2 regions of the Streptomyces sp. IBSBF 3136 genome follow, and region 1 is predicted to be linked to the other one. Evidence: riboswitches for the same ligand, from Rfam matches in the RefSeq annotation. Region 1 holds a riboswitch; the other holds the start of a gene.
What was found. A riboswitch is a leader RNA that binds a small molecule or an ion and turns the genes downstream of it on or off. The one in region 1 is predicted to bind glycine.
Positions count from the first base shown of each region.

Region 2: it holds a riboswitch for glycine, as region 1 does, so the genes downstream of both, gcvT (glycine cleavage system aminomethyltransferase GcvT) here and gcvP (aminomethyl-transferring glycine dehydrogenase) in region 1, are expected to answer to the same signal.

Region 1 covers NZ_JAJSZC010000059.1:14,258-29,767, forward strand. Annotated here, with positions in the region: gene V7E45_RS15415 (hypothetical protein) at 32-316, opposite strand; partial or broken gene V7E45_RS15420 (hypothetical protein) at 463-765, opposite strand; gene V7E45_RS15425 (universal stress protein) at 764-1,294, shown strand; gene V7E45_RS15430 (amino acid transporter) at 1,643-3,595, shown strand; gene V7E45_RS15435 (TOBE domain-containing protein) at 3,659-4,057, shown strand; gene V7E45_RS15440 (molybdopterin-dependent oxidoreductase) at 4,143-4,631, opposite strand; gene modA (molybdate ABC transporter substrate-binding protein) at 4,834-5,655, shown strand; gene V7E45_RS15450 (ABC transporter permease) at 5,652-6,497, shown strand; gene V7E45_RS15455 (ABC transporter ATP-binding protein) at 6,565-7,650, shown strand; gene V7E45_RS15460 (TOBE domain-containing protein) at 7,679-8,098, shown strand; gene gcvP (aminomethyl-transferring glycine dehydrogenase) at 8,163-11,048, opposite strand; glycine riboswitch at 11,223-11,317, opposite strand; gene V7E45_RS15470 (PRC-barrel domain-containing protein) at 11,437-11,808, shown strand; partial or broken gene V7E45_RS15475 (DNA polymerase IV) at 11,730-13,196, opposite strand; gene V7E45_RS15480 (MerR family transcriptional regulator) at 13,288-13,971, opposite strand; gene V7E45_RS15485 (bifunctional nuclease family protein) at 14,234-14,707, opposite strand; gene ftsR (transcriptional regulator FtsR) at 14,793-15,510, opposite strand, start outside.
Region 2 covers NZ_JAJSZC010000017.1:12-15,521, forward strand. Annotated here, with positions in the region: gene glyA (serine hydroxymethyltransferase) at 82-1,359, opposite strand; gene gcvH (glycine cleavage system protein GcvH) at 1,374-1,751, opposite strand; gene gcvT (glycine cleavage system aminomethyltransferase GcvT) at 1,865-2,983, opposite strand; glycine riboswitch at 3,058-3,172, opposite strand; glycine riboswitch at 3,173-3,270, opposite strand; gene V7E45_RS05950 (AAA family ATPase) at 3,443-4,117, shown strand; gene V7E45_RS05955 (enhanced serine sensitivity protein SseB) at 4,192-4,983, shown strand; gene V7E45_RS05960 (enhanced serine sensitivity protein SseB C-terminal domain-containing protein) at 5,164-5,943, shown strand; gene V7E45_RS05965 (ABC transporter permease) at 6,296-7,294, shown strand; gene V7E45_RS05970 (ABC transporter substrate-binding protein) at 7,350-9,101, shown strand; gene V7E45_RS05975 (ABC transporter permease) at 9,174-10,181, shown strand; gene V7E45_RS05980 (ABC transporter ATP-binding protein) at 10,178-11,272, shown strand; gene V7E45_RS05985 (ABC transporter ATP-binding protein) at 11,269-12,813, shown strand; gene V7E45_RS05990 (M1 family metallopeptidase) at 12,914-14,305, shown strand; gene V7E45_RS05995 (trimeric intracellular cation channel family protein) at 14,353-15,012, shown strand; gene V7E45_RS06000 (alpha/beta hydrolase) at 14,921-15,510, opposite strand, start outside.

The DNA.
Region 1 (15,510 bases):
CTGTGAACTCCGAACGTTCCGAACGGCGACTCTAGGAAGGCGCGTCGGGAGCGTCAAGGTCTCGCGCACCGGCTCGCGGCTCGTAGTCGAACCAGTCGAAGGCCGCGCGCCCTTCCGTGACGTACATGCCGACGACACGGCCGGTGAACCCGCCGGCCACTTCCGTGGACAGACAGCGGCCGTCCAGTTCGGCCGGCCGGACCGCGCCTTCGGGAGTCTCGACCGAGAAGGCGACGGTGTCGGGCCCGGCCGGCGGTCGCGATCCCCGCTCGGCGCATGTCCACGGCGAGCGTGACCGGGCCCGGCGGCACCGGATGCGCCGCGAGACGCTGCCGCACCGGCCCGATCCGTACGATCACGGCGGCCGTCCCGCCGGCCACCTCCAATGCGGGCCACGGTGACCCCGGCCATGGCGCACCAGCACTCGCCGTCCTCGTCCCAGGCGAGGTCGGGGTCGAATCCGGGCAGGTCGATCCGGACCGGGTCTGACCACGGCCCCTCGGGGCGCTCGGCGGTGACGGGGAAGGTGCCTCCGGCGCCGACCGCGGTGCTGACGACGTGGAAGCAGCCCGCCGTGGTGCCGGATCGTCGGAGGTCGTCGAAAGTTTCGAACCTGCTGGCGAATCTACTGAGTTCCGGGGCCGCGCCCCCTTCGGATCCGGCTTCTCCGGCCGTCCCCGGCTGGTCGAATCCCCCCTGCGGGAGTGGGATGGAAGACGGAGCCCGTAAGCGGTCCCGGGCATCCGTGAGGAACGGTGGAGTCATGTCCCGTCACGACGCCTCGCCGACCCCCCGCGTGGTGGTCGGCGTGAGCGGCTCCCTGGGCAGCGTCACGGCCCTGCGCCGGGCCACCGCGCTGGCCCGCGCACTGGGGGCCGAGCTGTGGCCCGTGCTGGCCTGGGAGCCGCCCGGCGGTGATCCGGCGGCGCACCGCGCACCGGCCGCCGACCTGCTGGTCGAGGAGTGGCAGCGGCTGGCCAAGCAGCGCCTCGCCTCGGTGCTCGACGAGATCTTCGGCGAGGACGGCCCGGGGGTCACGATGCACGCCGTGATCGTGCGCGGCACCCCCGGCAGGGCCCTGGTGGCGACCGCGGACCGGGAGGACGACGTGCTGGTGGTCGGCGCGGGCCGGCGCGGACTGCAGCGCGCCTTCTCGGGCCGGGTCACCCGGCACTGCCTCACCCACGCCGGCTGCCCGGTCCTCGCGGTGCCGCCGTCGCCGCTGGAGTCCGACCTGGTCTCCGTCCACCGGCGCAACGCCTGGCACCTGCGCATGGACACCCGGGACCTGTGAGGCCCGACGAGTCCGTTCGCCGGGCCGGCCTCGCGGCCCCGGGCCCCTCCCGTCCGCTGCGGCTGCGGGCCGGCCATCGGCGGGGCAGCATGGAGATGTCGTACGAGATGACGCTCGGTGTCCGCTCCGCGAGACCGCGGTCGCGCCCTGCCCGCTGCCGCCCGGCGCGCCCACCGGCCTCCGGGCCTCCGCTTCTTGATGTGGCCGCCGCTCCCGGCGGAGCGTTCTTAACACAAGATTGATGCCCACCGGACCCGGATCCGTGGGCCCAGGCGTCACTCTCCGCTTACGCTGAAGCCGCCGTCCCGGTGATGGCCGAACAGCTGAGCCACACACAGGAGCACGCCGATGGTCACGACCGAGCACCCTCCCAGTCGCCTGCGCGCCTGGATGCTGGAGGGCCTGTCCGACATGGGCAAGCACGGCGGCCTCACCGGACCCCACGCGGAGCCCGAGCCCGCGCACCAGGGCCAGCGCTGGTGGCGCGTGATGTGCCTGACCGGCGTCGACTACTTCTCCACCCTCGGCTACCAGCCCGGCATCGCGGCCCTCGCGGCCGGCCTGCTGTCGCCCATCGCCACCATCGTGCTCGTCATCGTCACCCTGGCGGGCGCCCTGCCGGTCTACCGCCGGGTGGCCGAGGAGAGCCCGCACGGCGAGGGTTCCATCGCGATGCTGGAGCGGCTGCTGTCGTTCTGGAAGGGCAAGCTGTTCGTCCTCACCCTGCTGGGCTTCGCGGCCACGGACTTCCTGATCACCATCACCCTCTCCGCCGCCGACGCCTCCACCCACCTGGTGGAGAACCCGCACCTCACGAGCGCGCTGCACGGCTACCAGATGCTGATCACCCTGCTCCTGGTCGCCCTGCTCGGCGCGGTGTTCCTCAAGGGCTTCCTGGAGGCCATCGGCGTCGCGGTCGCCCTGGTCGGCATCTACCTCGCGCTCAACGTCGTGGTCGTGGCCGTCGGCATCTGGCACGTCGTCACCGCGGAGCACGTGGTCACCGACTGGGCCAACGCGCTGACCGCGGAACACGGCAACGTCTTCGTCATGATCGGCGTCGCCCTCATCGTCTTCCCGAAACTCGCCCTCGGCCTGTCCGGATTCGAGACCGGCGTCGCCGTCATGCCGCACGTCCGTGGCGACGCGAGCGACACCGAGGCCCTCCCCAAGGGCCGGATCCGGGACGCCAAGAAGCTCCTGACGACCGCGGCCGTCATCATGAGCTGCTTCCTGATCGCCACCAGCTTCATCACCACGCTGCTGATCCCGGAGAACGAGTTCAAGCCGGGCGGCCCGGCCAACGGCCGCGCGCTCGCCTACCTCGCCCACCAGTACCTGGGCGGGGCCTTCGGCACGGTCTACGACGTCTCCACGATCGCCATCCTGTGGTTCGCGGGCGCCTCCGCGATGGCGGGCCTGCTCAACCTCATGCCCCGCTACCTCCCGCGCTACGGCATGGCCCCCCACTGGGCCCGCGCCGTGCGCCCGATGGTCATCGTCTTCACCCTGATCGCCTTCCTGGTGACCTGGATCTTCGACGCCAGTGTGGACAAGCAGGGCGGTGCCTACGCCACCGGTGTGCTGGTGCTGATCAGCTCGGCGGCCATCGCGGTGACCATCGCCGCCCGCAAGGCGCGGCAGCGGCGCTGGACCGTCACGTTCGCGGTCATCTCGGTGGTCTTCCTGTACACGACCGTCGTCAACGTCATCGAGCGTCCGGACGGTGTGAAGATCGGCGCCTGCTTCATCGCGGGCATCATCATGGTCTCGCTGCTGTCCCGGCTGGCCCGCGCCTTCGAGCTACGGGTGACCAGCGTGACGATGGACCCGATGGCGGAACGTTTCGTCCGGGACATGGCCAGCCGCAAGATGCGGTTCATCGCCAACGAGCCCGACCGGCGCGACAAGGCCGAGTACCGCGACAAGATCGAGCAGATCCGCGCCGACAACGACATGCCCGAGCAGGACGACTTCGTCTTCGTCGAGGTGACGGTGACCGACCCCTCCGAGTTCGAAGGGGGCCTGACCGTACACGGCGAGGTCATGCACGGCCGGTACCGCGTCCTGAGCGTGGAGTCCGCCTCCGTGCCCAACGCCCTGGCCGCTCTCCTCCTCCACGTTCGTGACCTGACGGGCTGCACCCCGCACATCTACTTCGAGTGGACCGAGGGCAATCCGTTCGCCAACTTCCTGCGCTTCTTCCTCTTCGGTCAGGGCGAGGTGGCCCCGGTCACCCGCGAGGTGCTGCGCGAGGCGGAGCGCGACCGAGCCCGCCGGCCGCGCGTGCACACGGGCTGACCCCCGGCCGGCCCCTCGGCCCCAGGCCGCCTCTCCCCCACCGGTGGCCCTATCGTGACCCGCATGCAGTCCTACACGATCGGCCAGGCGGCGCGGCTGCTCGGCGTGAGCCCGGACACCGCCCGCCGCTGGGCCGACGCCGGCCGGGTGACCACCCATCGCGACGAGGCCGGACGGCGGCTCATCGACGGCAGGGACCTCGCCGCGTTCTCGGTCGAACTGGCCAAGGCGGGCGGCGCCGGCGAGGAGGAGGTCTCCTCCACCTCGGTGCGCAACGCCTTCCCGGGCATCGTGACCGCCATCAAGCTCGGTGACGTCGCCGCGCAGGTGGAGATCCAGGCGGGCCCGCACCGGCTGGTCTCCCTGCTCACCCGGGAGGCCGTGGAGGAGCTGGGCCTCGAGGTCGGCATGGAGGCAACCGCCCGGGTGAAGTCCACGAACGTGCACATCGACCGCGTCTGAGTCGGTTCCCGCAGTTCCCGAGCCGGCGGAGAGCCCCGTCAGTCCGGTCGCCCCGGCGCCGTGCGGGACGCGACCGGCGTGCGGCTCACGGAGCCGCCGCTGACGCGCGACCGGGTGTCGCGGGCAGTGGAGCGCCGAAACCGTACCCGCCGTCGACCCGTATCGCCGTGATGCCGCTGATGTGCCGGCCCCCGCACCGGTCCTGCGGAAGCACCAGTTGCGGGCCCGCCGCGTCCAGCGGGATGCCGTCGGCGGTGACGGCGAGCAGGACGGGGGCGTCGGCGAAGTCGGGGTCGATCTCGGCCCAGGACAGCAGGGCGCGGTGGCCGTCGGTGCCGGTGACGGCGATGAGGAAGCGCAGCCGGTCCTTGCGCCGCGCCGGGTCGAACACGGGCCCCGCGTCGGCGAGCAGGTCGTACAGGCGCGGGCCGGTGAACCGGTGATGCTGGACGCCGCTGGTCGCGCATTCGAAGCTGACCCGCACTTCGTGCTGCGGGCGGCGCAGCAGATCCGGGACGGTCAGCCGTGCCGGTCGGACCAGATCTCCGGTCAGGGCGAGTTCCGCGAGCTCCACCTGCGACCACCTCCCGGAAAACCGTACCCGCCGACGGGCGCTGTACAAACGCACATGCAAGCTACAAGTCGCGAGTCCGCAGCTCATGCAATGCGACAGGAGACTTACGGCTAGCAGATGCGGCAGTATCATCGCCACACGGCCGAAGCCCGGCCGTCGCAGGGCGCGACCGTTGTTCCCCGATCCCGAGGAGTAGATCCCGATGACCCGTTCCGTGCGCCGGACCCGGCGGATGCTGCAGCTGGCCGGTGCGGGAGCCGCCGCCCTGATGGCACTCAGCGCCTGCTCCTCCTCGTCCGACGACTCCTCCGCGAAGTCGGACAAGTCCGGCTCCGCCTCCCCGAATCTGTCCGGCACGGTCACCGTGTTCGCCGCGGCCTCCCTGAAGGAGAGCTTCACGGCCCTGGGCAAGCAGTTCGAGCAGCAGCACCCGGGCACCAAGGTCACCTTCAACTTCGGCGGCAGCGACGCCCTCGCCGCAGGCATCACCGGCGGCGCCCCCGCGGACGTGTTCGCCGCCGCCAGCCCCAAGACCATGGCGCTCGTGACGGGCAAGAAGGACGCGGTCGGCACCCCGGCCACCTTCGTCCGCAACCGGCTGGAGATCGCCACCCTGCCGGGCAACCCCGACAAGGTCACCTCCCTGAAGGACCTCACCAAGTCCGGTCTGAAGGTCGTGCTGTGCGACAAGACCGTGCCGTGCGGCGCCGCCGCCCAGAAGGCCCTCGACGCCGGCGACTTGAAGCTCACCCCGGTCTCCTACGAGCAGGACGTCAAGGGCGCCCTGACGAAGGTCGAGCTGAAGGAGGCCGACGCCGCGGTGGTCTACAAGACCGATGTGAAGGCCGCGGGTGACAAGGTGGAGGGCGTGGAGTTCCCCGAGTCGGCCAAGGCCATCAACGACTACCCGATCGCCCTGCTGAAGAACGCCCAGAACGCCGAGGCGGCCAAGGCGTTCATCACGCTGGTGCGGTCCGCCGAGGGCGGGCGGGTCCTGAGCGAGGCCGGGTTCCTCAAGTCGTGACCTCGCTCGACGAGCCCGGCGCCGCGACCCGCCCCCGCACGGGCGGGCCGCGGCGCCGTCGTGCCCGCGGGGTGCCGCTGCCCCTGCTGGTGCCCGGCCTCGCCGCCCTGGCGTTCCTGCTGCTGCCGCTCGTCGCGCTGCTCGTCCGCGCCCCCTGGAGCAGCCTGCCGGACCAGCTGACCAGCGCCGAGGTGTGGCAGGCGCTCCAGCTCTCGCTGGTCAGCGCGACGGCGGCGACCGCGCTGTGCCTCGTTCTGGGGGTGCCGCTGGCCTGGCTGCTGGCCCGGACCGACTTCCCCGGCCGCCGCCTGGTGCGGGCCCTGGTGACCCTGCCGCTCGTCCTGCCGCCCGTGGTCGGCGGGGTGGCGCTGCTGCTCGCCCTGGGCCGCAACGGCGTCGTCGGCGAGTGGCTCGACTCCTGGTTCGGAATCACCCTGCCGTTCACCACCGCGGGCGTGGTGGTCGCGGAGGCCTTCGTCGCCATGCCCTTCCTGGTCATCAGCGTCGAGGGCACCCTACGGGCCGCCGACTCGCGCTTCGAGGAGGCGGCCGCCACGCTCGGCGCATCCCGCTTCACCGCGTTCCGCCGGGTCACGCTGCCGCTGATCGCCCCCGGCATCGCCGCGGGCGCGGTCCTGGCCTGGGCCCGCGCGCTCGGCGAGTTCGGCGCGACGATCACCTTCGCGGGCAACTTCCCCGGCCGTACCCAGACCATGCCCCTCGCTGTCTACCTCGCCCTGCAGAACGACCCCGAGGCCGCCATCGCGCTCAGCCTCGTCCTGCTCGCCGTGTCCATCGCGGTGCTCGCCGGACTGCGCGACCGGTGGCTGACGGGATCCTGACGATGCCGTCAGGATGGAGGACGACGACCCCGCACCTGTGCCCCCCCTTGTGCCGACGGACGGACCCATGACCGACACCGACTCCCGCAAGCCCGACCTCGCGGTACGGGGCGAGTGGGGACTCGACGCCCGGCTCGTCGTGGACCGGGGCCCCTTCCGGCTCGACGTCGCCCTGACCGCCGCCCCCGGTGACGTCGTCGCGGTGCTGGGACCCAACGGCGCCGGCAAGACGACCGCGCTGCGCGCCCTCGCCGGTCTCGTCCCGCTCACCGACGGCCACCTGCGGCTGGACGGCGCATCCTTGGAGCACACACCGCCCGAGTCCCGCCCGGTCGGCGTGGTCTTCCAGGACTACCTGCTCTTCCCGCACCTGTCCGCCCTGGACAACGTGGCCTTCGGACCGCGCTGCCAGGGCACCGGCAAGGCCGAGGCACGCGCCCAGGCCGCCGCCTGGCTGGACCGCATGGGCCTGGCCGACCACGCCGGCGCCAAGCCCCGCCGGCTCTCCGGCGGCCAGGCCCAGCGCGTCGCGCTCGCCCGCGCCCTGGCCACCGGGCCCCGGCTGCTGCTCCTCGACGAGCCGCTCGCGGCCCTGGACGCCCGCACCCGGCTGGAGGTCCGCGCCCAGCTGCGCCGGCACCTCGCCGAGTTCGAGGCGGTCGCCGTCCTGGTCACCCACGACCCGCTGGACGCCATGGTGCTCGCCGACCGGCTGGTCGTCGTCGAGCACGGCCGGGTCGTGCAGGAGGGCACCCCGTCGGACATCGCCCGCCGTCCGCGCACGGACTACATCGCCCAGCTCGTCGGCCTCAACCTCTACCGGGGTCAGGCCGAAGGCCACACGGTGCGGCTCGACGCCGGGGCCACGATCACCACCACGGAGATGCTGTCCGGACCCGTTTTCGTGGCCTTCCCGCCGGGCGCCGTCACCCTGTTCCGGGACCGGCCCACGGGGGCCAGCGCCCGCAACCTGTGGCGCTGCGAGGTGGCCGGCCTGGAGACCCACGGCGACCAGATCCGCGCCGACCTCACCGGCGGGCTGCCGCTCGCCGCCGACCTCACCACGGTCGCCGCTGCGGAGCTCGGCCTGCACCCGGGCGCCGCTGTCTGGGCGACGGTCAAGGCGACCCAGACGCACGCGTACCCGGCCTGAACGCCCGCGCGCCCTACGGTGGGTGCCCATGACACTGAGCATCCGCAACCAGCTCCCCGGCACCGTCACCGAGGTACGCCCCGGCGGGGTCATGGCCACCGTCAAGGTCCGCCTCGACGGCGGGCAGGACCTCACCTCGGCCGTCACCCTGGAGGCCGTCGAGCAGCTCGGCCTCGCCCCGGGCACGGCCGTCCGCGCGCTGGTGAAGTCGACGGAGGTCTCCATCGCCACGAGCCGCGACGAGGGCCTGTCGATCCGCAACCAGCTGGCCGGGGCCGTCACCCACCTGGAACTGGGCACGGTCATGGCCACGGTGAAGGTCACCCTGCCCGGCGCCGAACTCACCGCGGCGATCACCAAAGACGCGGCCACCGACCTGGGACTGTTCGTGGGCTCCGACGTGATCGCCCTGATCAAGGCGACCGAGGTGGCGCTCGCCACCGCCTGACCGGGCGCGGGACGCGGGAGGGCCCCCGCCCTGCACGGACGGGGGCCCTCCTGTACTACTCGCCTCAGTCCTCGTAGGCGTCCAGCGGCGGGCAGGAGCACACCAGGTTGCGGTCGCCGAAGGCCTGGTCGATGCGGCGCACCGGCGGCCAGTACTTGTCGGAGGCCACGACACCGGCCGGGAAGACGGCCTCCTCGCGGCTGTAGGCGTGGTCCCACTCCCCGCCCAGCGCCCGCGACGTGTGCGGGGCGTTGCGCAGCGGGTTGTCCTCCGCGGGCCACTGGCCCGAGCCGACCTTCTCGATCTCCGCGCGGATGGCGATCATCGCGTCGCAGAAACGGTCCAGCTCGGCGAGGTCCTCGGACTCGGTGGGCTCGATCATCAGCGTGCCGGCCACCGGGAAGGACATGGTGGGCGCGTGGAAGCCGTAGTCGATCAGGCGCTTGGCCACGTCGTCCACGCTCACGCCGGTCGCCTTGGTCAGCGGGCGCAGGTCGATGATGCACTCGTGCGCGACCAGACCGCCGGGGCCGGTGTAGAGCACCGGGTAGTGCGGCTCGAGACGCTTGGCGATGTAGTTCGCGGAGAGCACCGCCACCTGGGTGGCGCGCTTGAGGCCCTCGCCGCCCATCAGCCTGACGTACGCCCAGGAGATGGGCAGGATGCCCGCGCTGCCCCAGGGCGCCGCCGAGATCGGGCCGACGCCCGTCTCCGGGCCGGCCGCCGGCTGCATCGGGTGGTTGGGCAGGTACGGGGCCAGGTGCCCGCGGACCGCGACCGGGCCGACGCCGGGGCCGCCGCCGCCGTGCGGGATGCAGAAGGTCTTGTGCAGGTTCAGGTGCGAGACGTCGCCGCCGAAGTGGCCCGGCTTGGCGAGGCCGACCAGGGCGTTGAGGTTGGCGCCGTCGACGTACACCTGGCCGCCGGCCTCGTGGACCTGGGCGCAGATGTCCGCGACGTGCTCCTCGAAGACGCCGTGCGTCGACGGGTAGGTGATCATCAGGACGGACAGCTCGTCGCGGTACTGCTCGATCTTGGCCCGCAGGTCGGCGACGTCGATCTCGCCGTCCTCGGCGGTCTTGACGACGACGACCTTCATGCCGGCCATCACGGCGCTGGCGGCGTTGGTGCCGTGCGCGGAGGACGGGATGAGGCAGACGGTGCGCTGCTCGTCGCCGTTGGCGCGGTGGTAGCCGCGCACGGCCAGCAGGCCGGCCAGCTCGCCCTGCGAACCGGCGTTCGGCTGGAGCGAGACCTTGTCGTAGCCGGTGACCTCGGCGAGGCGGTCCTCCAGCTCGTGGATGAGCGTCAGGTAGCCCTCGGCCTGCTCGGCGGGCGCGAACGGGTGCAGCTGGCCGAACTCGGGCCAGGTCACCGGCTCCATCTCGGTGGTCGCGTTGAGCTTCATGGTGCAGGAGCCCAGCGGGATCATGCCGCGGTCGAGCGCGTAGTCGCGGTCGGCGAGCCTGCGCAGGTAGCGCAGCATCGCGGTCTCCGAGCGGTGCTCGTGGAAGACCGGGTGGGCCAGGTAGTCGTCGGTGCGCAGCAGCGCCTCGGGCAGCGCCTCCTCGGCGGCCGCGTCCAGGGCCTCGATGTCCCCCTCGACGCCGAAGGCGGCGAAGACGGCGGCGAGCTGGGCCCGGTTGGTCGTCTCGTCGCAGGCCAGCGAGACCTGGTCCGCGTCGACCGCGCGCAGGTTGACGCCGCCGGCGCGGGCGGCGGCGACGACCTCGGCGGCCCGGCCCGGGACGCGGGCGGTGAGCGTGTCGAAGTAGGCGCCGTGGACGATCTCGACACCGCCGGCCCGCAGACCCTCGGCGAGGACCGTGGCGTAGCGGTGGGTGCGGCGGGCGATGGTCCTGAGGCCCTCGGGACCGTGGTAGACGGCGTACATGCCGGCCATGACGGCGAGCAGCACCTGCGCGGTACAGATGTTGCTGGTGGCCTTCTCACGGCGGATGTGCTGCTCACGGGTCTGCAGCGCGAGGCGGTAGGCCCTGTGGCCGTCGGCGTCCACGGACACGCCCACGAGACGGCCGGGCAGGCTGCGCGCGAACTTCTCGCGCACCGCCATGTAGCCCGCGTGCGGCCCGCCGAAGCCCATGGGTACGCCGAAGCGCTGGGTCGTGCCGATGGCGATGTCGGCGCCCAGCTCACCCGGGGAGGTCAGCAAGGTGAGCGCGAGCAGGTCGGCGGCGACGGTGACGAGCGCGCCCAGTCCGTGCGCCTGCTCGATGACCGGCTTGAGGTCGCGCACGGCACCGGAGGCGCCCGGGTACTGGACCAGCACGCCGTTGATCTCGCGCGCGGCGATGTCGGCCGGGATGCCGTCGGTGAGGTCGGCGACGACCACCTCCACGCCGGTCGGCTCGGCGCGCGTCTCGATGACGGCGATGGTCTGCGGCAGGGCGTCCGCGTCGACCAGGAACAGGCCCTTCTTGTTCTTGCCCATGCGCCGGGACAGCGACATCGCCTCGGCGGCGGCGGTGCCCTCGTCCAGGAGGGAGGCGCCGGAGGTCGGCAGGCCGGTCAGCTCGGCGACCATCGTCTGGAAGTTCAGCAGGGCCTCCAGGCGGCCCTGCGAGATCTCCGGCTGGTACGGCGTGTAGGCCGTGTACCAGGCGGGGTTCTCCATGACGTTGCGCAGCACGACCGGCGGGGTGAAGGTCCCGTAGTATCCGAGCCCGATCATGGAACCCAGGACCTGGTTGCGGTCGGCCAGCGAGCGGAGCTCGGCGAGGACCTCGGCCTCGGTGCGGGCGCCCGGCAGGTCCAGGGCGTCGGCGTTCTTGATCACATCCGGAACGGCGGCGGCGGTCAGCTCGTCGAGGGAGCCGTAGCCGACGTGCGCGAGCATCTTGGCCCGCGCCTCCTGGTCGGGCCCGATGTGGCGCTGCTCGAAGGGGATGCCCGCTTCGAGCTCGGAGAGCGGAATGCGATGGGCGGTCATTGCGGAGGCCTCCTGGTCTGACACGACCTTCGAGGGACACCACGGCGCGGGTGTCCCGACGGCCTCCCCCTCTGTCATCTCAACCTGAGAGCTTCACCGGGCGCCCGAAGCGCCCGGCTTTCACCGTCGGTGAGAGCGGACGCCGGCGACATCCGCTCTGCTTTCCAGAGTGACCTCGTCCGTGCGGTACGTGAGCCTGAGAGATTCCGGGGAGGATTTGCTCCTTCGGCGCCTCCGAGGTGGTCGGAGGACTCTCCCGCACGGGGTCAGCAGCCGCTGTCAGCGTACCAGCGAGGTCAACGCCCGAGCCCTCGAGTGGCCGCCTCCCCGAATGTGCTCTTTTGTTGTGCTTACGGATGAGTTGCGACCAGCTGGAGGGAGAGGGACCGTGCAGACCGACATCGATCCGCGCAACCTGATCGGCCGCAAGGCGTTCGACCGCAATGGCACCAAGATCGGCACCATCGACGAGGTGTACCTCGACGACGCGACGGGCGTGCCGGAGTGGGCGGCCATACGCACCGGCCTGTTCTCCCGGGACGCCTTCGTGCCCCTCGAGCCCAGCGAACTGGTGGAAGGTGCCCTCCAGGTCCCCTTCGACCGCTCGCTCATCAAGGACGCTCCCGACTTCGGCGTCGGCCGCCACCTCTCCCCCGAACAGGAACTGCAGCTCTACCACCACTACGGTCTCGATGTGATCCCGCCCCGCGCGTTCCCCGACCACGACTTCGGCAAGCTGGCGGGCACGGAGGAGACCTGAGCCACCCCTCACGGCGAAACCCGCGGCAGCGGGTCCGCGTCCGGCACCAGCGGCAGCGGATCGGCCGGCTCCAGCGCGGGCTCCTCCACCCGGAACGTCCGCACCCTCCCCGGCTCCGACAGAGGCGTCTCGAAGCGCACGGTCACCCGGCCCAGGCCGCTGCCCTGCACCCAGCCGTGGCCCCACTCGGCGTGCCGCACGTCCTGACCGGCCCGCCAGCGCCGCTCCACCGGCTCCGGCCGCTCCGCGACGGCCTCGGGCTCCGCTCCCGGTGTTCCCGCCGCCTCCTCCTCCGTCTCCGCCGCCCGCGAGGGCTGCGCAGCCTGCGCGAACAGGTCCTCCTGGGTGTAGTCGGCCAGCCCGGAGACACCGACGCCGAGCAGCCGCACCCCGCCCGTGGTGTCCACGGCCTCCAGCAGCCGCGCGGCCGCCTCCCGGATCACCGCCGGATCGTCGGTGGGCCCGCGGAGCGTCTCGGAACGGGTCAGCGTCGAGAAGTCGTAGCGCCGCACCTTCAGCACGATGGTCCGGCCCGACAGCCCCGCACCGCGCAGCCGCCCGACACACCGGTCGGCGAGCCGCTGCACCTCGAGACCGACCCGCGTCCGGTCGTGGATGTCCACGTCGTAGGTGTCCTCGACCGACACCGACTTGGTCTCCCGCTCGGCCACCACGGGCCGCTCGTCGTGGGCCAGCGCCATCGCGTACAGCGCGTGCCCGTGCGCCCTGCCCAGCAGCCGGACCAGTTCGTCCTCCCCCGCCTCGGCCAGTTCCCCGACCGTGCTGATCCCGGCCCGCCGCAGATGATCCCCGGTGGCCGGACCCACCCCCGGCAGGGTCCGCACCGACATGGGGCCCAGCAGCGCCCGCTCGGTCCCGGGCTCGATGAGCACCAGCCCGTCGGGCTTGGCCTGCTCCGAGGCGATCTTCGCGAGCATCTTGGAGGCCGCCAGACCCACCGACCCGGTGAGGCCCGTGGCCGCCCGTATGTCCGCGCGCAACTTCGCCCCGGCCAGCCGTGCCGAGGCCTCGTCCCAGGCCGCTCCCGCGGCCTCCAGGTCGACGAACGCCTCGTCCAGGCTCAGCGGCTCCACCAGGGGTGACAGCTCGCGCAGCAGCGCCATCACCCGCTCGCTGATCGACCGGTAGAGGGTGAAGCGGGGCACGAGATACGCGGCGTTGGGCGCCAGCCGGCGTGCCTGGGCCATGGGCATCGCCGAGTGCACCCCGAAGACACGCGCCTCGTACGACGCGGTGGCCACCACCCCGCGTGGTCCGAGCCCGCCCACGACGACGGCCTTCCCGCGCAGGCTCGGCTTGGACGCCTGCTCCACCGAGGCGAAGAAGGCGTCCATGTCGAGATGCAGGATCGTGGGCGCGTTTCTCACATGTCCGATGCTGCACCACGGCACTGACATTGCCCCGGCGGGGAACGCCGGGGCACGGAGGTCCCGTCGGACCGCCCCGCCGGACGCCGCGTCAGACGGCCCGGTTGCGCCGCCGCGCCAGTTCGTCCGCCGGGTTGGGCCCGACCAGCGTCTCCCCGGTGTCGACACGCTCACCGTGCAGCTGCGAGAGCGCGCTTTCCACGTCCCGCCAGACCACGCCGACGGCGATGCCGAAGATGCCCTGGCCGCCCTGGAGCAGCGCGTGGACCTCGTCGGGCGAGGTGCACTCGTACACCGTGGCGCCGTCGCTCATGAGCGTCATGCGCTCCAGGTCGCAGAAACCGCGTTCCCTGAGGTGCTGGACGGCCGTGCGGATGTTCTGCAGCGAGACACCGGTGTCCAGGAACCGCTTGACGATCTTGAGGACGACGACGTCGCGGAAGCTGTAGAGGCGCTGCGTGCCCGACCCGTAGGCGGCCCGCACACTCGGTTCGACGAGCCCGGTGCGGGCCCAGTAGTCCAGTTGCCGGTAGGTGATGCCGGCGGCCGCGCAGGCGGTGGGCCCGCGGTAGCCGATCTCCTCGGTCTCCATGGACGCCGCCCCTCCGCCGTTCGGCACCGCCGTCGGCCGCTGCGGGGCGGGGTCGACCGCGCTGCCGGAATGGGCGTACCCCCCGCGCGCACGCGGCTGAGAACTCGGGGGAGGGTACGGACCGCTCTCCCCGAACCCTCGTCCGGGGGCACCCCCAGCCGTACCGTCGCCGCTCGTTCTCACGCCGACCTCCGTCCTTGACCTGCCTTCTCGACGGTAGGCAGTCACCAGGGGTGCGTCAACGATCGCCACACTCGGCACGCCGAGTGATAATCACCCTAGGAGTGGTTTCCCGCACCTCACCGCGGGGAAAGGCTAGCCGAATGCTCTCGCGCAGGGCCGTAGGACGCTCTCAATGGCCGGTGGCAATTGCCGTGCCCGTGGCCGCCACGAGCCGCCGGCCCACCCCGTCGGCGGACACGCGGACCTCCCGGCCGGCCCGCCCTCACTGGCTGCTGCTGCCGAAGTCCTCGGGCGAGATCTGGTCGAGGAACTCGCGGAACTTCTCCACCTCGTCCTCCTGCTCGTCCGGGATCGCGATGCCGGCGTCGTCCAGCACCGTGTCGCTGCCGTAGATCGGCGTCCCGGTGCGCAGAGCGAGCGCTATGGCGTCGGAGGGACGCGCGCTCACCTCGACCCCGCTGGCGAAGACCAGCTCCGCGTAGAAGACGCCCTCACGCAGATCCGTGATGCGTACTTCGGTCAGCTCCTGGCCGACGGCCTCCAGCACGTCCTTGAACAGGTCGTGGGTCAGCGGCCGCGCGGGGGCCATGCCCTGCTGGGCGAAGGCGATCGCCGTCGCCTCCCCCGGCCCGATCCAGATGGGGAGGTAGCGGTCGCCCCCCACTTCGCGCAGGAGCACGATCGGTTGGTTGGAGGGCATCTCGACCCGGACACCTACGACATCGAGCTCGTTCACACAGCAACCCTAGGCCGTGCCCGGGACGTTTGGGTAGTCGGGCCGGGAACAGGTGGCCGATCCGGCCGCCGGCACACCCCGTCGCTCAGGGCAACCGGACGCCGAGCGCCGTCTGCACCAGCGACGCGTGCAGCCGCATGGTGAGCGCCGCCAGCTCCTTCGTGCGGGCCTCGGCGTGCGCGCGGGTCTGCGGATTGCGGTGGCGCCGCAGTGGGGCCACCACCTGGTCCACCAGCCCCGCCTCGCGGTCGGCCGCCGCCTTCATCAACCGCAGGTGACGCGGCCCGATACCGAACCGGCCCAGTTCGGACACCAGCGAGGCCACGGTGACGGCCTCGGCGTCGTACACCCCGTCCTCCAGCGGAGCGATGAGCCCGTACGACTCCCACTCCTGCAGGTCCCCCTCGGCGATGTCCGCCGCCGCCAGCAGCTCGCCGCGCCCGATCCGCGCCACCGTCGGCCGCTCGGGGAACTCCGGCACGTCCTCCCCGGTGCGCTGGCGCCCCACGACGGGCAGCGCGACCGCCTCGCCCCGCTCCATGGCGTCCAGGTGCTCGCGGATCACCTTCAGCGGCAGATAGTGGTCCCGCTGCATCCGCAGGACGTGAGCGAGACGCTCCACGTCCCCGGCACTGAACTTGCGGTACCCCGAAGGGGTCCGCTGCGGCTCGATGAGGCCCTCCGACTCCAGGAAGCGGATCTTGGAGATCGTGACTTCGGGGAACTCCTCGCGCAGCTGGTTCAGCACCGAGCCGATGCTCATCAGCCCTCTGTCCGTGGCGGCGGTACCGCTTCGGGCACCG
Region 2 (15,510 bases), on a different contig from region 1:
GAAGGTGTGCGGGGGTGGGCACCCACCCGGTACCCCGCACACCTTCCCTTTCCAGTGTGCGGGGTACCGGGCGTTACGGACCTACTTGTTCAGACCCGGGTACAGCGGGTGCTTGTCGGCGAGCGCCTTGACGCGCGCCTTGAGGGCCGCGGCCTCGGCGGCCCCGAAGGGGGACGGCGCCTTCAGCGTCTCGGCGATCACGTCCGCGACCTCGGCGAAGTCCTCCGCCGAGAAGCCGCGGGTGGCCAGGGCGGGCGTGCCGATCCGCAGACCCGAGGTGACCATCGGGGGGCGCGGGTCGTTCGGGACCGCGTTGCGGTTGACCGTGATACCGACCTCGTGCAGCCGGTCCTCGGCCTGCTGGCCGTCCAGCTCGGACTCGCGCAGGTCCACCAGGATCAGGTGCACGTCGGTGCCGCCGGACAGGACGTTCACCCCGGCCTCGCGCGCGTCGGCCGCCGTCAGCCGCTCGGCGAGGATGCGCGCACCCTCCACCGTACGGCGCTGGCGCTCCTTGAAGTCCTCCGAGGCGGCGACCTTGAAGGAGACGGCCTTGGCCGCGATCACGTGCTCCAGGGGGCCGCCCTGGAAGCCCGGGAAGACCGAGGAGTTCAGCTTCTTGGCGAAGTCCTTCTTGGCCAGGATGATGCCGCCGCGCGGACCGCCCAGGGTCTTGTGCGTCGTGGAGGTGACCACGTCCGCGTACTCCACCGGGTTCGGGTGCAGACCGGCGGCGACCAGGCCCGCGAAGTGGGCCATGTCGACCCACAGGAACGCCTCGACCTCGTCGGCGATCCGGCGGAACTCGGCGAAGTCGAGCTGCCGGGGGTACGCCGACCAGCCGGCGATGATCACCTTCGGGCGGTGCTCCTTGGCGAGCCGCTCGACCTCGGCCATGTCGACCAGGCCGGCCTCGTCCACGTGGTAGGCGACCACGTTGAACTGCTTGCCGGAGAAGTTCAGGCGCATGCCGTGGGTCAGGTGGCCGCCGTGCGCCAGGTCGAGGCCGAGGATGGTGTCCCCGGGCCGGGCCAGCGCGAACAGGGCCGCCTGGTTGGCGGAGGCGCCGGAGTGGGGCTGCACGTTGGCGTACTCGGCGCCGAACAGCTCCTTGACCCGGTCGATGGCGATCTGCTCGGCGACGTCGACGTGCTCGCAGCCGCCGTAGTAGCGGCGGCCCGGGTAGCCCTCGGCGTACTTGTTGGTCAGGACCGAACCCTGGGCCTCCATCACCGCGAGCGGCGCGAAGTTCTCGGAGGCGATCATCTCCAGGGTCGACTGCTGGCGGTGCAGCTCGGCGTCGACCGCGGCGGCGATCTCCGGGTCCAGCTCGTGCAGGGACGTGTTCAGGACAGTCATACGGCTACGACTCCTCAGCCGGCGTTCTGGGCGGTGTACTCGTCGGCGGAGAGCAGGTCGGCCGGCTCGTCCGTGACGCGCACCTTGAACAGCCAGCCGCCCTCGAAGGGGGCCGAGTTCACCAGCGACGGGTCGTTGACGACGTCCTCGTTGATCTCGGTGATCTCGCCGCTGACCGGCGAGTACAGGTCCGAGACCGACTTGGTCGACTCCAGCTCACCGCAGGTCTCGCCCGCCTCGACGGTGGACCCGACCTCGGGGAGCTGGGCGTAGACCACATCGCCGAGCGCGTTGGCCGCGAACTCGGTGATGCCGACCGTCGAGACGCCGTTCTCGGCGGCCGACAGCCACTCGTGCTCCTTGCTGTAGCGCAGCTGCTGGGGGTTGCTCATGGCCTGAATTCTCCTGTACGCGCGGGAGTGCTGATGAAGGGGGACTGCTGGACCTGCCGGGGGCAGGCCGGTGTGCGCAGGGTCACGCCGTGGTGACGGACCGCGCCCAGTGTCTACTTCTGGCGCTTGTAGAACGGCAGTGCCACGACCTCGAAGGGCTCGTGGCTGCCGCGGATGTCCACGCCGACGCCCTCGGTGCCCGGCGCCGCGTGCGCCGCGTCGACGTACGCGATGGCGATCGGCTTGCCCAGGGTGGGGGAGGGGGCGCCGGAGGTGACCTCGCCGATCACCTCGCCGCCCGCGACGACGGCGAACCCGGCCCGCGGCACACGGCGGCCCTCGGCGACCAGGCCGACCAGGACGCGCGGCGGGTTCTGCTCGGCTCTGGCGGCGGCCTCGGCCAGCGCCTCGCGGCCCACGAAGTCGCCCTCCTTCTCGAACTTCACCACCCGGCCGAGGCCGGCGTCGAACGGCGTCAGCGCGGTGGTCAGCTCGTGCCCGTACAGCGGCATGCCCGCCTCCAGGCGCAGCGTGTCCCGGCAGGACAGGCCGCACGGCACCAGGCCGGCGCCCTCGCCGGCCTTGGTCAGCGCCTGCCACAGCTCGACCGCGTGCTCGGGCTTCACGAACAGCTCGAAGCCGTCCTCGCCGGTGTAGCCGGTACGGGCGATCAGCGCGGGGACGCCCGCGACGGTGCCCGGCAGGCCCGCGTAGTACTTCAGGCCGTCCAGGTCGGCGTCCGTGAGCGACTTCAGGATGCCGGGGGACTCCGGGCCCTGGACCGCGATCAGCGCGTAGGCGTCCCGGTCGTCGCGCACCTCGGCGTCGAAGCCCTCGGCGCGCTCGGTCAGCGCGTCCAGCACCACCTGGGCGTTGGAGGCGTTGGCCACGACCATGTACTCGGTCTCGGCGAGCCGGTAGACGATCAGGTCGTCCAGGATGCCGCCGTCGGCCTGGCAGATCATGGTGTAGCGGGCCCGCCCGACGCCGACGGAGGCGATGTTGCCGACGAGGGCGTGGTTCAGCAGGGCGGCGGCGCCGGCGCCGGTCACCGTGATCTCGCCCATGTGGGAGAGGTCGAAGAGACCCGCCTTGGTGCGCACGGCCAGGTGCTCGTCGCGTTCCGAGCCGTAGCGCAGGGGCATGTCCCAGCCCGCGAAGTCGGTCATCGTCGCACCGAGCGAGCGGTGGAGGGCGTCCAGCGCGGTGTGACGGAGTTCGGTACTGCTCATCGGTCGGTCGTCTCCCGGGGCGGATGGGGTCCCCCCACGCGAACGCAGCCGAGCGCGGGGGAGGGCGAGGTCGTTCCTCCCCATCTGTCATCGGAACCTGAGAGGTTCGCCATGATCCCCGCGAGGGGTCGGTCACGGCTTGCACCTTGGGTGGAGCCACTGTCGCAGCGGCCCGCTTTTCAGATGTGCCTCGCCCACGCGGTAACGGTGCCTGAGAGATTCAAGGGAGGGACTTGCTCCTTCGGCGTCCCAGCGAACGAGGCTGGGAACTCTCCCGCGCGGATTCAAACGGCCGGTATGCAGTTGGCGGGCACATCATTGCACGCCACGCCCCCGCCCGTCAGGGCCCGCATCTGTGACCGACCTGTGGCAGTACGCGTACCGAACCGCAGGGCCCGAACCATTACCTTCTCTTTAACGTCGCGGGGCAGGGGATCTGTCGAGCCCCAGGGGAGGACGATGACGGTGAACAGGACCACGGCCTACGTCACCACCGCGGGCGTCGCGGTGCCGGGACAGCCCTCCGCCCCGGCCCTCGAACACCGCGCGGGGCGCCCCGCCGCCGCCGTGCGCGACCTGCGCGAGCGCGCCGGCCACGGCCCGCGCGCCCTGCTCTTCGGGCCGCGTGACGTGGTGGTGGTCACCGGCCTGCCGGGCAGCGGCAAGTCCACCCTGATGCGCCGCGCGGTCCCCGGGCCGCGCGTCGACTCCCAGGACACCCGGGACCGCTGGGACACCCGGATGCCCCGCTTCCTGCCCTACGCGCTTTACCGCCCCTTGGTCCGCCTCGCGCACTACACGGGGCTGAGGCGCGCCCTGCGCACCGGCACGGGCCTCGTGGTGCACGACTGCGGCACCCAGTCCTGGGTGCGTGCCTGGCTCGCCCGGGAGGCCCGCCGCCGGGGCGGCACCCTGCACCTGGTCCTGCTCGACGTGACGGCCCGGACGGCCGAGGACGGGCAGCGCGAGCGCGGCCGCGCGGTGTCCCGGTACGCCTTCCGCCGGCACCGGCGCACGACCGCACGGCTGCTGCGCGCGGTGGAACGCGGCGAACCGCCCGCGGGCTGCGGCTCGGCGGTGCTGCTCGACCGGGCCGCGGTGGACGCCCTGCAGCGCATCGACTTCACCGGCTGATCGGGCCGGGGCCTGTCACAGGCACCCGCTAGCCTTCTGCTCCACAGGCACGGTTCCCAGCAGGCGGTAGGCAGATGGACTTCCCGGCGGACATTCCCGCGGACTTCCCGGCACAGGCGCACCCCCACCCGCACGGCGGTTGGCCCGGCAACGAGCTGGAGGAGGTGCTCTCGGCCTCCCTCGGCATACCCACGGCCGGCGGGCGGATCATCGAGGTGCTGGGCCGCAGCTTCGTCTGGATCCCGCTGCCCAACGGCGGCGGTCCGCACAGCGGTCCGCTCGACCTGCCCACGATGGAGATCGACGGCCAGGTGTTCGTCCCGGTCTTCAGCTCCGAGGAGCAGCTCCACCAGGCGGCCGGCTCCCACATGTCGTACACCATCGCCCCCGCGGTGGAGTTCGCCCGCGGCCTGCCCCCGCAGGCCGGGATCGCGGTGAACCCCGGCGGCGTGGTGGGCGTGCCGCTGCCGCCGGAGGCGGTGGCCGAGCTGTGCCGCGCGGGCCGTACCCCGCTGGACGGTCCCGGCACCGGCGGCCGGGTCCGCCTCTTCGAGCCCGACTGGCAGGACGACCCGGTCGACTTCCTCGCCGCGGCCGCCGCCGAGTTCGCCGCGACCGGCGTGGTCGTCACCGCCCGCCGCTGCCTCGCGGCCGTCGAGACGGCCGACCCGGTCATGTTCGTCGGGGTGGAACTCTCCCAGTGGGAGGGCGACCTGCGCGCCCTGCCGCTGGAGGCCCTCGGCCGGGCCCTCGGCAAAGTCCCGGTCAAGTGGCCGGTCAACCTGATCCTCCTGGACGTCGCCCAGGACCCGGTCGGCGACTGGCTGAAGACCGACGTCCGGCCCTTCTACCAGTACGGCCACTGAAAGCCGGCGTGACGACCGGGGGGCGCGGGGAACTGCGCGACCGGCCGGGAGCGACCCGCACCCGCGCACGAACACGGGGCCCCGAGCCCTTGGGCGCATAAGCTGTCTCCACACACAGGGCAAGAACCGAAGGGGCGGTACGGACAGGTGAGCGCGAGCCCAAGCGGCAGCGTCGAGCACATGCTGCGCCAGGTCACCCCCGGGCGGTACGACGCCTACGAGGCACTGCTGCGCGCCCTCGCCACCCCCTCCTCCGGCCAGATCTGGATGCTCCTGTGGCACGGCCAGGGCGGGTCCCCCGACGCCCAGTACGGGAACATGGAGGTCGACGGGTTCAGCTACGCCCCCTGCGTGACCTCCGCGCAGGAACTCTCGGCGAGCGGCTGGAACCGCTCCTACGAGGTGGTCGACGGACTTGACGTCGCCCGCACGCTCTACCCGGACCACTACGGCCTCTGGCTCAACCCGCACGCCCCGGGCGGCGGTGTCGGCGTCCCCTGGCCGGACCTGCGCCGGATCGCCACCGGCCTTGACCGCCAGCCCGCCGGGCCCCTCAGCCTGTCGGAACCGGGCATCGAGGTCTCCCAGTTCTACGCGCTGCTCGCACAGAACGCCCACCGCACGCCCGCCCTGCGCGCGTTGCGCCGCGCCTGGGTGCAGCCCGCGCTCGGCGCCCCGTACCTCGCCATCGGCCTGGACGTGTACGACACCTCGCCGGCCACGGTCGACTCGGTGCGGGCGATGATGCAGCAGTCCGTCGGAGCGGTGCCCGAGGGGCTGCCGGTGTCCACGGTCGCCATGACCGACGACTACGACCCGGTGGTGCTGTGGATGCGGGCCAACGCCCGGCCCTTCTACGACCGCGACGCGCACGCGGCCGCGCCCCAGCCGCAGCTCCAGGCCCAGCCCCAGGGGCCGGCCGCCGGGTACGGCTATCCGCCGGTCCACGGGGGCTACTGACCGACGGGTCCGCGCAGTCCGTTCCTTGGACGTAGGGCGGTGTCTCCGGTGAACCGCGGACTTCTTCGCGCGTAGATCAGCGCCGGTTCGTCCCGTTTCACGGAGATAGTCACCCGGTGCCCCAAGTGCCCCGCGTTCGCTGGCCGTTACCCGCTGATCGGATAACGGAATCCCCTGGACTGCATCACGTTTGCGCATACTTTCCCCGTCAGCTCTGGCGGGTGATCGCGGCGACGCTGAAGACTCGCGACTCAGGCCACAGGTGGAGACCTCGTGGTCGAGCAAGTCGACAAAGCCGCAAACCGCGGCAGGCGCAGGCCGGTCACCACCGGCGAGAGGGGTCGGGTTCACAGTGACCGCACCGATCGAGACCACCGGAGCGGCGGCCGAGGCACAGCCGGAAGCTGTGCTCGAAGGCGCCGGTAAGGGGCAGATCGAGGGTCGTTCCCTTGGACAGATCGCGTGGACCCGGTTCAAGAAGGACAAGGTCGCGGTCGCCGGTGGTGTGATCGTGATCCTGCTCATTCTTCTGGCGGTCCTCTCCCGTCCGATCCAGGCCATGTTCGGTCTCGACCCGAACGCCTTCCATCAGGACCTGATCACGCCCGACACCTCGCTGCCCAAGGGCGGCTGGGGTGGCATGAGCGCGGACCACCCGCTCGGCGTGGACCCGAAGTTCGGCCGGGACATCGCCACCCGCGTCCTGGAGGGCTCCTGGGTGTCGCTGGTGGTCGCCTTCGGCGCCACGATCCTGTCCAACGTGATCGGCGCGATCATGGGTGTCGTCGCCGGCTACTACGGCGGCCGGGTCGACAACGTCATCAGCCGCCTGATGGACACCTTCCTCGCCTTCCCCCTCCTGCTCTTCGCCATCGCGATCTCCGCCACCCTGCAGGGCGGCGCGTTCGGCCTGAACGGGCTGCCGCTCCACCTGAGCGTGCTCATCTTCGTCATCGGCTTCTTCAACTGGCCCTACCTGGGCCGGATCGTGCGCGGCCAGACCCTCGCCCTGCGTGAGCGCGAGTTCGTCGACGCCTCCCGCGGCATGGGTGCCAAGGGCCCGTACATCCTGTTCCGGGAGCTGATGCCCAACCTGGTCGGCCCGATCATCGTCTACTCGACGCTGCTCATCCCGACCAACATCCTCTTCGAGGCGTCCCTGAGCTTCCTCGGCGTCGGCATCCAGCCCCCGCAGGCGTCCTGGGGCGGCATGCTCCGCGAAGCGGTGACCTACTACCAGGTCGACCCCGAGTACATGATCGTGCCCGGTCTCGCCATCTTCGTGACCGTCCTCGCGTTCAACCTGCTCGGTGACGGTCTCCGCGATGCTCTCGACCCGCGCAGCCGCTGACGCCTGCCGCCGAGAGTCCAAAAAGTTTCCGACTATGGAGGGGAAAGCGCCCATCATGCGAAGGTCTGCGCTGGCCGCGATCGCGGCCATCGGCTCCGCCAGTCTGCTCGTTGCAGGCTGCAGCAAGGCCGATGACAACAAGGGAGACAACGGCACCTCGTCGGCCGGCGCGAACGCCGCGACCAAGGGCGTCGTCAACGCCTCCGACAAGAAGGGCGGCACGCTCACCTACGAGCTGTCCGACGTGCCGGACTCCTTCGACCCCGGCAACACGTACTACGCGTACATGTACAACCTCAGCCGGCTCTACGCCCGCCCGCTGATGACGTTCCAGCCCGGCGCCGGCGAGAAGGGCAACACCCTCGTCCCGGACCTCGCCGCGAGCAAGGGCGTCCCGAGCGAGGGCGGCAAGACCTGGACGTACAAGCTGCGTTCGGGCCTGAAGTACGAAGACGGCACCGCGATCACCTCGAAGGACGTCAAGTACGCCGTCGAGCGCTCCAACTTCGCGCGTGACGTGCTCTCCCTCGGCCCGAACTACTTCCAGCAGTTCATGGCCAAGGGCGACAAGTACAAGGGCCCCTACAAGGACAAGAGCGCCAAGGGCCTGTCGTCCATCGAGACGCCGGACGACACCACGATCGTCTTCCACCTGAACCAGGCGTTCCAGGAGTTCGACTACCTGGTCGCCGCCCCGCAGACGGCTCCGGTGCCCCAGTCCAAGGACAAGGGCGTCGACTACGTCAAGCACATCGTGTCGTCGGGCTCCTACAAGTTCCAGAGCTACGAGGACGGCAAGCAGGCCGTGCTCGTGCGCAACGAGAACTGGGACCCGAAGACCGACCCGCTGCGCAAGCAGCTGCCGAACAAGATCGTCGTCAAGCTGAAGGTCAACCCGGAGACCATCGACCAGGACGTCCTGGCCGGCGACGCGATCGACCTGGCCGGTGCCGGTGTCCAGGCCTCCACGCAGGCCAAGGTCCTCACCGACACCTCGAAGAAGGCCAACACGGACAACACCTTCGGTGGCCGTCTCGTCTACATGGCGATCAACACCAAGGTGAAGCCGTTCGACAAGGTCGAGTGCCGCAAGGCCGTGCAGTACGCGATCGACAAGGTCTCGGTGCAGACCGCCGAGGGCGGCCCGATCCGCGGCGACATCGCCTCCACGGTCCTGCCTCCGGACATCCCGGGCTACGCCAAGTCCGACGTCTACGCCACCTCCGGCAACAAGGGTGACGCCGCCAAGGCCAAGGAGCAGCTCAAGGCCTGCGGCAAGTCGTCGATCAGCACCAACATCTCGGCCCGTTCGGACCGTCCGCAGGAGATCGACGCCGCCACGGCGATCATCAACTCGCTGAAGAAGGTCGGCATCAACGCCAGCCTGAAGCAGTTCCCGTCCGGTAAGTACTTCACCGACTACGCGGGTGTGCCGAAGTTCACCGAGAAGCAGAACGTCGGCCTGATCATGATGCAGTGGGGTGCCGACTGGCCCTCCGGCTACGGCTTCCTGCAGCAGATCCTGAACGGCAAGGCGATCAGCCAGTCCGGCAACACCAACCTGTCGCAGTACGACAACAAGGACGTCAACAGCCTTCTGGGCAAGGCCATCGGCACGCAGGACGACAGCGCGCGCAACGGCCTCTACACCCAGATCGACAAGAAGACCATGGACGACGCCGTCCTCGTCCCGCTGACCTACTTCAAGGTCCTGCTGGCCCGCCCGCAGAACTACACCAACCTGGTTTCCACGGCGGCCTTCAGCGGTCAGTACGACTACCTCAACATCGGCGTCGCGTCGAAGTAGCAGCCCCGGAAGGCAGGTGAAGGCATTGGTGCCCGCGGGCTTCGCGGCCCGCGGGCACCAGCGCCGGTCCCCGTGATCTCGTACATCCTCCGCCGGACGTTCGCGGCAGTGATCCTGCTGCTGGTCGTCTCCGCGGTCACCTTCGCCATCTTCTTCCTGCTGCCACGGCTTGCCGGCCAGACAGCGGATCAGCTGGCGCAGCAGTACATCGGCAAGAGCCCGTCGAAGGCGGACATCGCCGCTGTCAAGCACAACCTCGGTCTGGACCAGCCTGTCTACGTCCAGTACTGGCACTTCATCAAGGGGATCGTGGCCGGCGCCACCTACGACCTCGGCCCCACCACGGTGCACTGCGACGCACCCTGCTTCGGTTACTCCTTCAAGAACCACCAGGCAGTGTGGCCGGAGCTCACCTCCCGTCTTCCGATCACCCTCTCGCTGGCCGTCGGTGCCGCCGTGATGTGGCTGCTCTCGGGTGTGGCGGCGGGTGTCATCTCGGCGCTGAAGCCGCGCTCGGTCCTCGACCGGACCTTCATGGGCATCGCGCTCACCGGCGTGTCGCTGCCCATGTTCTTCACGGGCAACCTGGCGATCCTGCTCTTCACCTATCAGTGGCCGATCTTCGGCAAGACGTACGTCCCGTTCACCGAGAACCCCTCGCAGTGGGCCAACACCCTCTTCCCGGCGTGGTGTTCGCTCGCCCTGCTCTACTCCGCCATCTACGCGCGGCTCACCCGCTCGGGCATGCTGGAGACGATGAACGAGGACTTCATCCGCACGGCCCGCGCCAAGGGCCTGCGGGAGCGCACCGTCGTCACCCGGCACGGCCTGCGCGCCGCGCTCACCCCGATCATCACGGTCTTCGGCATGGACCTCGGCCTGCTGCTCGGCGGTGCCGTGATCACCGAGTCGGTGTTCTCACTGCCCGGCATCGGCCAGTACGCGGTGCAGGGCATCACCGACAACGACCTGCCCAAGATCCTCGGCGTGACCCTGCTCGCCGCGTTCTTCGTCGTCTTCGCAAATCTCCTGGTGGACGTGCTCTACGCCGCCGCCGACCCGCGGGTGAGGCTCTCGTGACCGAACTCTCCAAGACCGGTGCCGCAGTGGGGGAGCCCACCTCCCCCGGCACGGCACCCGAGGCCTTCCTCGAGGTCCGCGACCTCAAGGTGCACTTCCCCACCGACGACGGCCTGGTCAAGTCCGTCGACGGGCTCAGCTTCTCGCTGGAGAAGGGCCGGACCCTCGCCGTCGTCGGCGAGTCCGGCTCCGGCAAGTCGGTCACCTCGCAGGCCATCATGGGCCTGCACCGGCTCGGCACCCGCGGCAAGAACGTGCGGATGACCGGCGAGATCTGGCTGGACGGCAAGGAACTGGTCTCCGCCGCCCCGGACGAGGTGCGCAAGCTCCGCGGCCGCGAGATGGCGATGATCTTCCAGGACCCGCTGTCCGCGATGCACCCGTACTACAAGGTCGGCGACCAGATCGTCGAGGCGTACCGGGTCCACCACAAGGTCAGCAAGAAGGTCGCCCGCAAGCGGGCCATCGAGATGCTCGACCGGGTCGGCATCCCCGAGCCGGCCAAGCGCGTCGACGGCTACCCGCACGAGTTCTCCGGCGGTATGCGCCAGCGCGCCATGATCGCCATGGCGCTGGTGAACAACCCCGAGCTGCTCATCGCGGACGAGCCGACCACCGCCCTCGACGTCACCGTCCAGGCGCAGATCCTCGACCTGATCCGGGACCTGCAGAAGGAGTTCGGCTCCGCGGTCATCATGATCACCCATGACCTCGGCGTGGTCGCCGAGATCGCCGACGACGTCCTCGTGATGTACGGCGGTCGGTGCGTGGAGCGCGGTCCGGCGAACGAGGTCTTCGAGAAGCCGCAGCACCCTTACACCTGGGGTCTGCTCGGCTCGATGCCGCGCATCGACCGCGAGACCTCCGAACGGCTCATCCCGGTCAAGGGCCAGCCGCCGAGCCTCATCAACATCCCCTCGGGCTGCGCGTTCCACCCGCGCTGCCCGTACGCGGACATCCCCAAGGGGAACGTCACCCGCACGGTGCGCCCCGAGCTGGAACCGGTGGGCACCGGGCACTGGTCCGCCTGCCACCTCCCGGCCGAGGACCGTGAGCGGATCTGGACCGAAGAGATTGCGCCGAAGCTGTGAGTGAGACCAAGAAGACGGACGAGGCCCAGGCCGTGATCCCGCAGCAGGCGTCCGCTCCCGAGGACCGCGACGTGCTGCTCCGGGTCGAGGGTCTGACCAAGCACTTCCCGATCAAGAAGGGCATTCTCCAGCGCCAGGTCGGCGCGGTGAAGGCCGTCGACGGCATCGACTTCGAGGTCCGTCGCGGCGAGACCCTGGGCGTGGTCGGCGAATCGGGCTGCGGCAAGTCGACCATGGGCCGGGTCATCACCCGGCTCCAGGACCCGACCGGCGGCCGGATCACCTTCGACGGCCAGGACATCACCCGGCTGAAGACCGGGCAGATGCGTCCGCTGCGCCGCGACATCCAGATGATCTTCCAGGACCCGTACGGCTCCCTGAACCCCCGGCACACCATCGGCTCGATCGTCTCGGCGCCCTTCCGGCTCCAGGGCGTCGAGCCCGAGGGCGGGGTGAAGAAGGAGGTCCAGCGGCTCCTCGAACTGGTCGGTCTGAGCCCCGAGCACTACAACCGCTACCCGCACGAGTTCTCCGGCGGTCAGCGCCAGCGCATCGGCATCGCCCGCGCGCTCGCCCTGAAGCCGAAGCTGGTGGTGGCCGACGAGCCGGTGTCCGCGCTCGACGTGTCGATCCAGGCGCAGGTCGTGAACCTCATGGACGACCTCCAGCAGGAACTCGGCCTGACCTACGTGATCATCGCCCACGACCTCTCCGTGGTGCGGCACGTCTCGGACCGTATCGCGGTGATGTACCTCGGCAAGATCGTCGAGATCGCCGACCGCACCTCGCTGTACGAGGCGCCGATGCACCCGTACACCAAGGCGCTGATGTCGGCGGTGCCGGTGCCGGACCCGAAGCGCCGTGGCCAGAAGAGCGAGCGCATCCTGCTCCGCGGCGACGTGCCCTCGCCGATCGCCCCGCCGTCCGGCTGCCGCTTCCACACCCGGTGCTGGAAGGCGACGGAGATCTGCAAGACGACCGAGCCGCAGCTCGTGGAGCTGAGGACCGGTCAGCAGGTCGCCTGCCACCACCCGGAGAACTTCGCCGACCAGGCGCCGCAGGACACCGTCCTGCTGTCGGTGGCGAAGAAGGCGTCGGAGCTGGTCCCGGACGCGGTCGTCTCCGACGACTCGGCGAAGCCGGAACCGGTGGCGGAGAAGGCGGCCGCTGCCGAGACGCCGGCGACCACCGAGGCGCCGGCGACCACCGAGACGCCGGCTGCCACCGACGAGACGGCTGCCGCCGCGGAGTCGGCCGACGTGGAGTCGGCCGCCGCCGAGGAGACCGCCGTCGAGAAGCCGGCCGCCGAGCCGGCTGCCTCCGAGGAGACTGCCGAGGAGGAGCCGGCTGCCTCGGAGGAGGCCGCCGGCGAGGACGAGGCCGCCGCCGAGGACACCGGTGCCGAGGACGAGGCGGTGGCCGAGGAGTCGGCGGCCGCCGAGGCCGCGGCCGAGACCGGTCCGAAGACCGGCCCCGGTGCGAAGGTCTCGACCGGCAAGTCCGAACCGGCCGCCGACTCCCAGGAGTCAACCGACAAGTAGCACATGACAACTGGGCAAAGTCATGCACATGCCTGAACGGGGGAGTGCAGAGTCGTCCGTGTCCGACCACTGATCGGCACACGCTCGAAAGGGACGACTCATGGCACTCTCCCGTTCGGCACGTTCAGCGGCCGTCGCCACCGCGGCGGCCGCTTCCTTGGTCATCGCCGCCGCACCCGCCCCCACCGCGGGCGCCCCCGGCACAGGTGACCCCTATTTCCCCCGGCTCGGCAACGGCGGCTTCGACGCCCGCCACTACACCCTGGACATCGCCTACGCCCCGGACACCGGCCGCCTCGACGGCCGGGCGACCCTCACCGCGCGCGCCACCCAGAACCTCTCCTCCTTCGACCTCGACCTCCAGCAGCTCCGGATCACGGCGATCGAGGTCAACGGCAGACACGCCAAGTTCACCCGCGACGGCGACGAGGTCACGGTGACCCCGCGCGGCACCCTGGCCGAGGGCCGCGACTTCACCGTCACCGTCACCTACGGCGGTGTCCCCGAGCCGCTCAGCGGCCCCATCGTCTTCGGCTCCAAGTACGGCTGGATGAAGACCGCCGACGGCGTCTTCGTCGCCTGCGAGCCCAACGCCGCCTCCACCTGGTTCCCCTCCAGCGACCACCCCTCCGACAAGGCCACCTACGACATCCGGATCAAGGCGCCCCGGGGCCTGACCGGCGTCTCCAACGGCCGGCTGGTGTCGACGTACGACCGGGGCGGCTCGACGTACACGCACTGGCGGGAGAGCCGGCCCATGGCCACCTACCTGGCGACCGCCACCATCGGGAAGTTCGACGTACGCACCGGCCGCACCCCGGGCGGCACCCCGATCTACGTCGCCGTCGACCCCGTGCTCAAGGACAGCAACAGCGTCGACGTGTACGCCGTCACCGCCGCCGCCACCGACTACTGGTCGCGGGTGTTCGGCCCCTACCCCTTCGAGGAGACCGGGGCCATCGTCGACGACATGCCCGAGGCCGGCTTCTCGCTCGAGGTGCAGAGCAAGCCCGCCTACTCGGCCGTGCGCAACGAGACGACCATCGTCCACGAACTGGCCCACCAGTGGTTCGGCGACTCGGTGAGCGTGGAGCAGTGGAAGGACGTCTGGCTCAACGAGGGCTTCGCCACCTACGCCCAGTGGCTGTGGGCGGAGCACCAGGGCACCCGCTCGGCCCACGACACCTTCCGCGCCGCCTACGACGCCCGCCCCGCCGACTCCTCCTTCTGGCAGATCCAGGTGGCCGACCCGCAGCGCGACACGATGTTCGCCTCCGCCGTCTACCAGCGCGGCGCGATGACGCTCCAGGCGCTCCGGGAGAAGATCGGCGACAAGACGTTCTTCCGGCTGCTGCCCGCATGGACCCGGCTGCACCGGTACGGCAACGCGGACACGGCCGACTTCGTCCGCCTCGCCGAACGGGTCAGCGGCCGCAAACTGGACGACCTCTTCCGCACCTGGCTCTTCACAACAGGGAAACCCACCCTGTGAGCCTGGCTTTGTAAGGTTCACGCGCCCTGTTGGGTGAGAATGGCAGGGTGCAGCTCCAGCAACTCTTCAGTCCCTCCGTCCAGCACACGCTCGACGTCATCGGCATCTTCGTGTTCGCGATCTCCGGTGCGCTGCTGGCCGTCCGCAAGAACTTCGACGTGTTCGGCATAGCGGTGCTCGCCGAGGTCACGGCGCTGGGCGGGGGGCTGTTCCGGGACGTGGTCATCGGGGCCGTGCCCCCGGCCGCCTTCACGGACCTGGGGTACTTCCTCACCCCCCTGATCGCCACCCTCGTGGTCTTCTTCCTGCACCCGCACGTGGAGCGGATCCAGACCGGCGTCCTGGTCTTCGACGCGGCCGGCCTCGGGTTGTTCTGCGTCAGCGGTACGACCAAGGCGTACAGCTACGGCCTCAACCTGACCGCGTCCGCGACCCTGGGCCTGGCCACCGCGGTCGGCGGCGGTGTGCTCCGGGACGTGCTCGCCAACGAGGTGCCCTCGCTGCTGCGCTGGGACCGCGACCTGTACGCGGTCCCGGCGATCGTCGGCGCCACCATGGTGGCGCTGTGCATCCGCTACGACGCCCTGACCCCGCTCACCAGCGGGCTCGCGGCCGTCACCGCTTCCGCCCTGCGCCTGCTGGCGATGAGGTTCCACTGGCGAGCGCCGCGCGCCTGGAACCGGCGGTCGACGGTGACCGAGGAGTAGCCCCGGCGGTCGCCGAGGTGAGGGACCGGTCCTCGCCGCCCACGCGGTTCTGACCCATCTGGAGGGTCAGCCAGCGGAACACCGCAGGCACCTGCGGCCGCCACAGCGCCATCGTGTGCCCGCCGGCGCTGCGCGGCAGGAAGACCACGTGCACGGTCGTCGGCGCCTTGGCGACGGACTCCAGCGCCATGCCCGCCTGGTAGCCGTCACCCGACTCGCCGGACACGTACAGCGCGATGCGGGGCGGCACGGCCGCCTTGCGCAGCAGCAGGTAGGGGTTGTTCTCGGCGCGCAGCGCGGGGTTCTGCGAGGCCAGCGAGTTGCGCTCGCCGATCGGGTCGTTGTACCCCGACATGCTCACCGCGGCCCGGTACCGGTCCGGGTGTGCCACGGCCAGCTTGACCGCGCAGTGCGCGCCGGCCGAGTACCCGGCCACCGCCCAGCCCTGGGGGGCCGGCTGTGCGCGGAAGTTGTCCGTCACCATCTTGGGCACGTCGA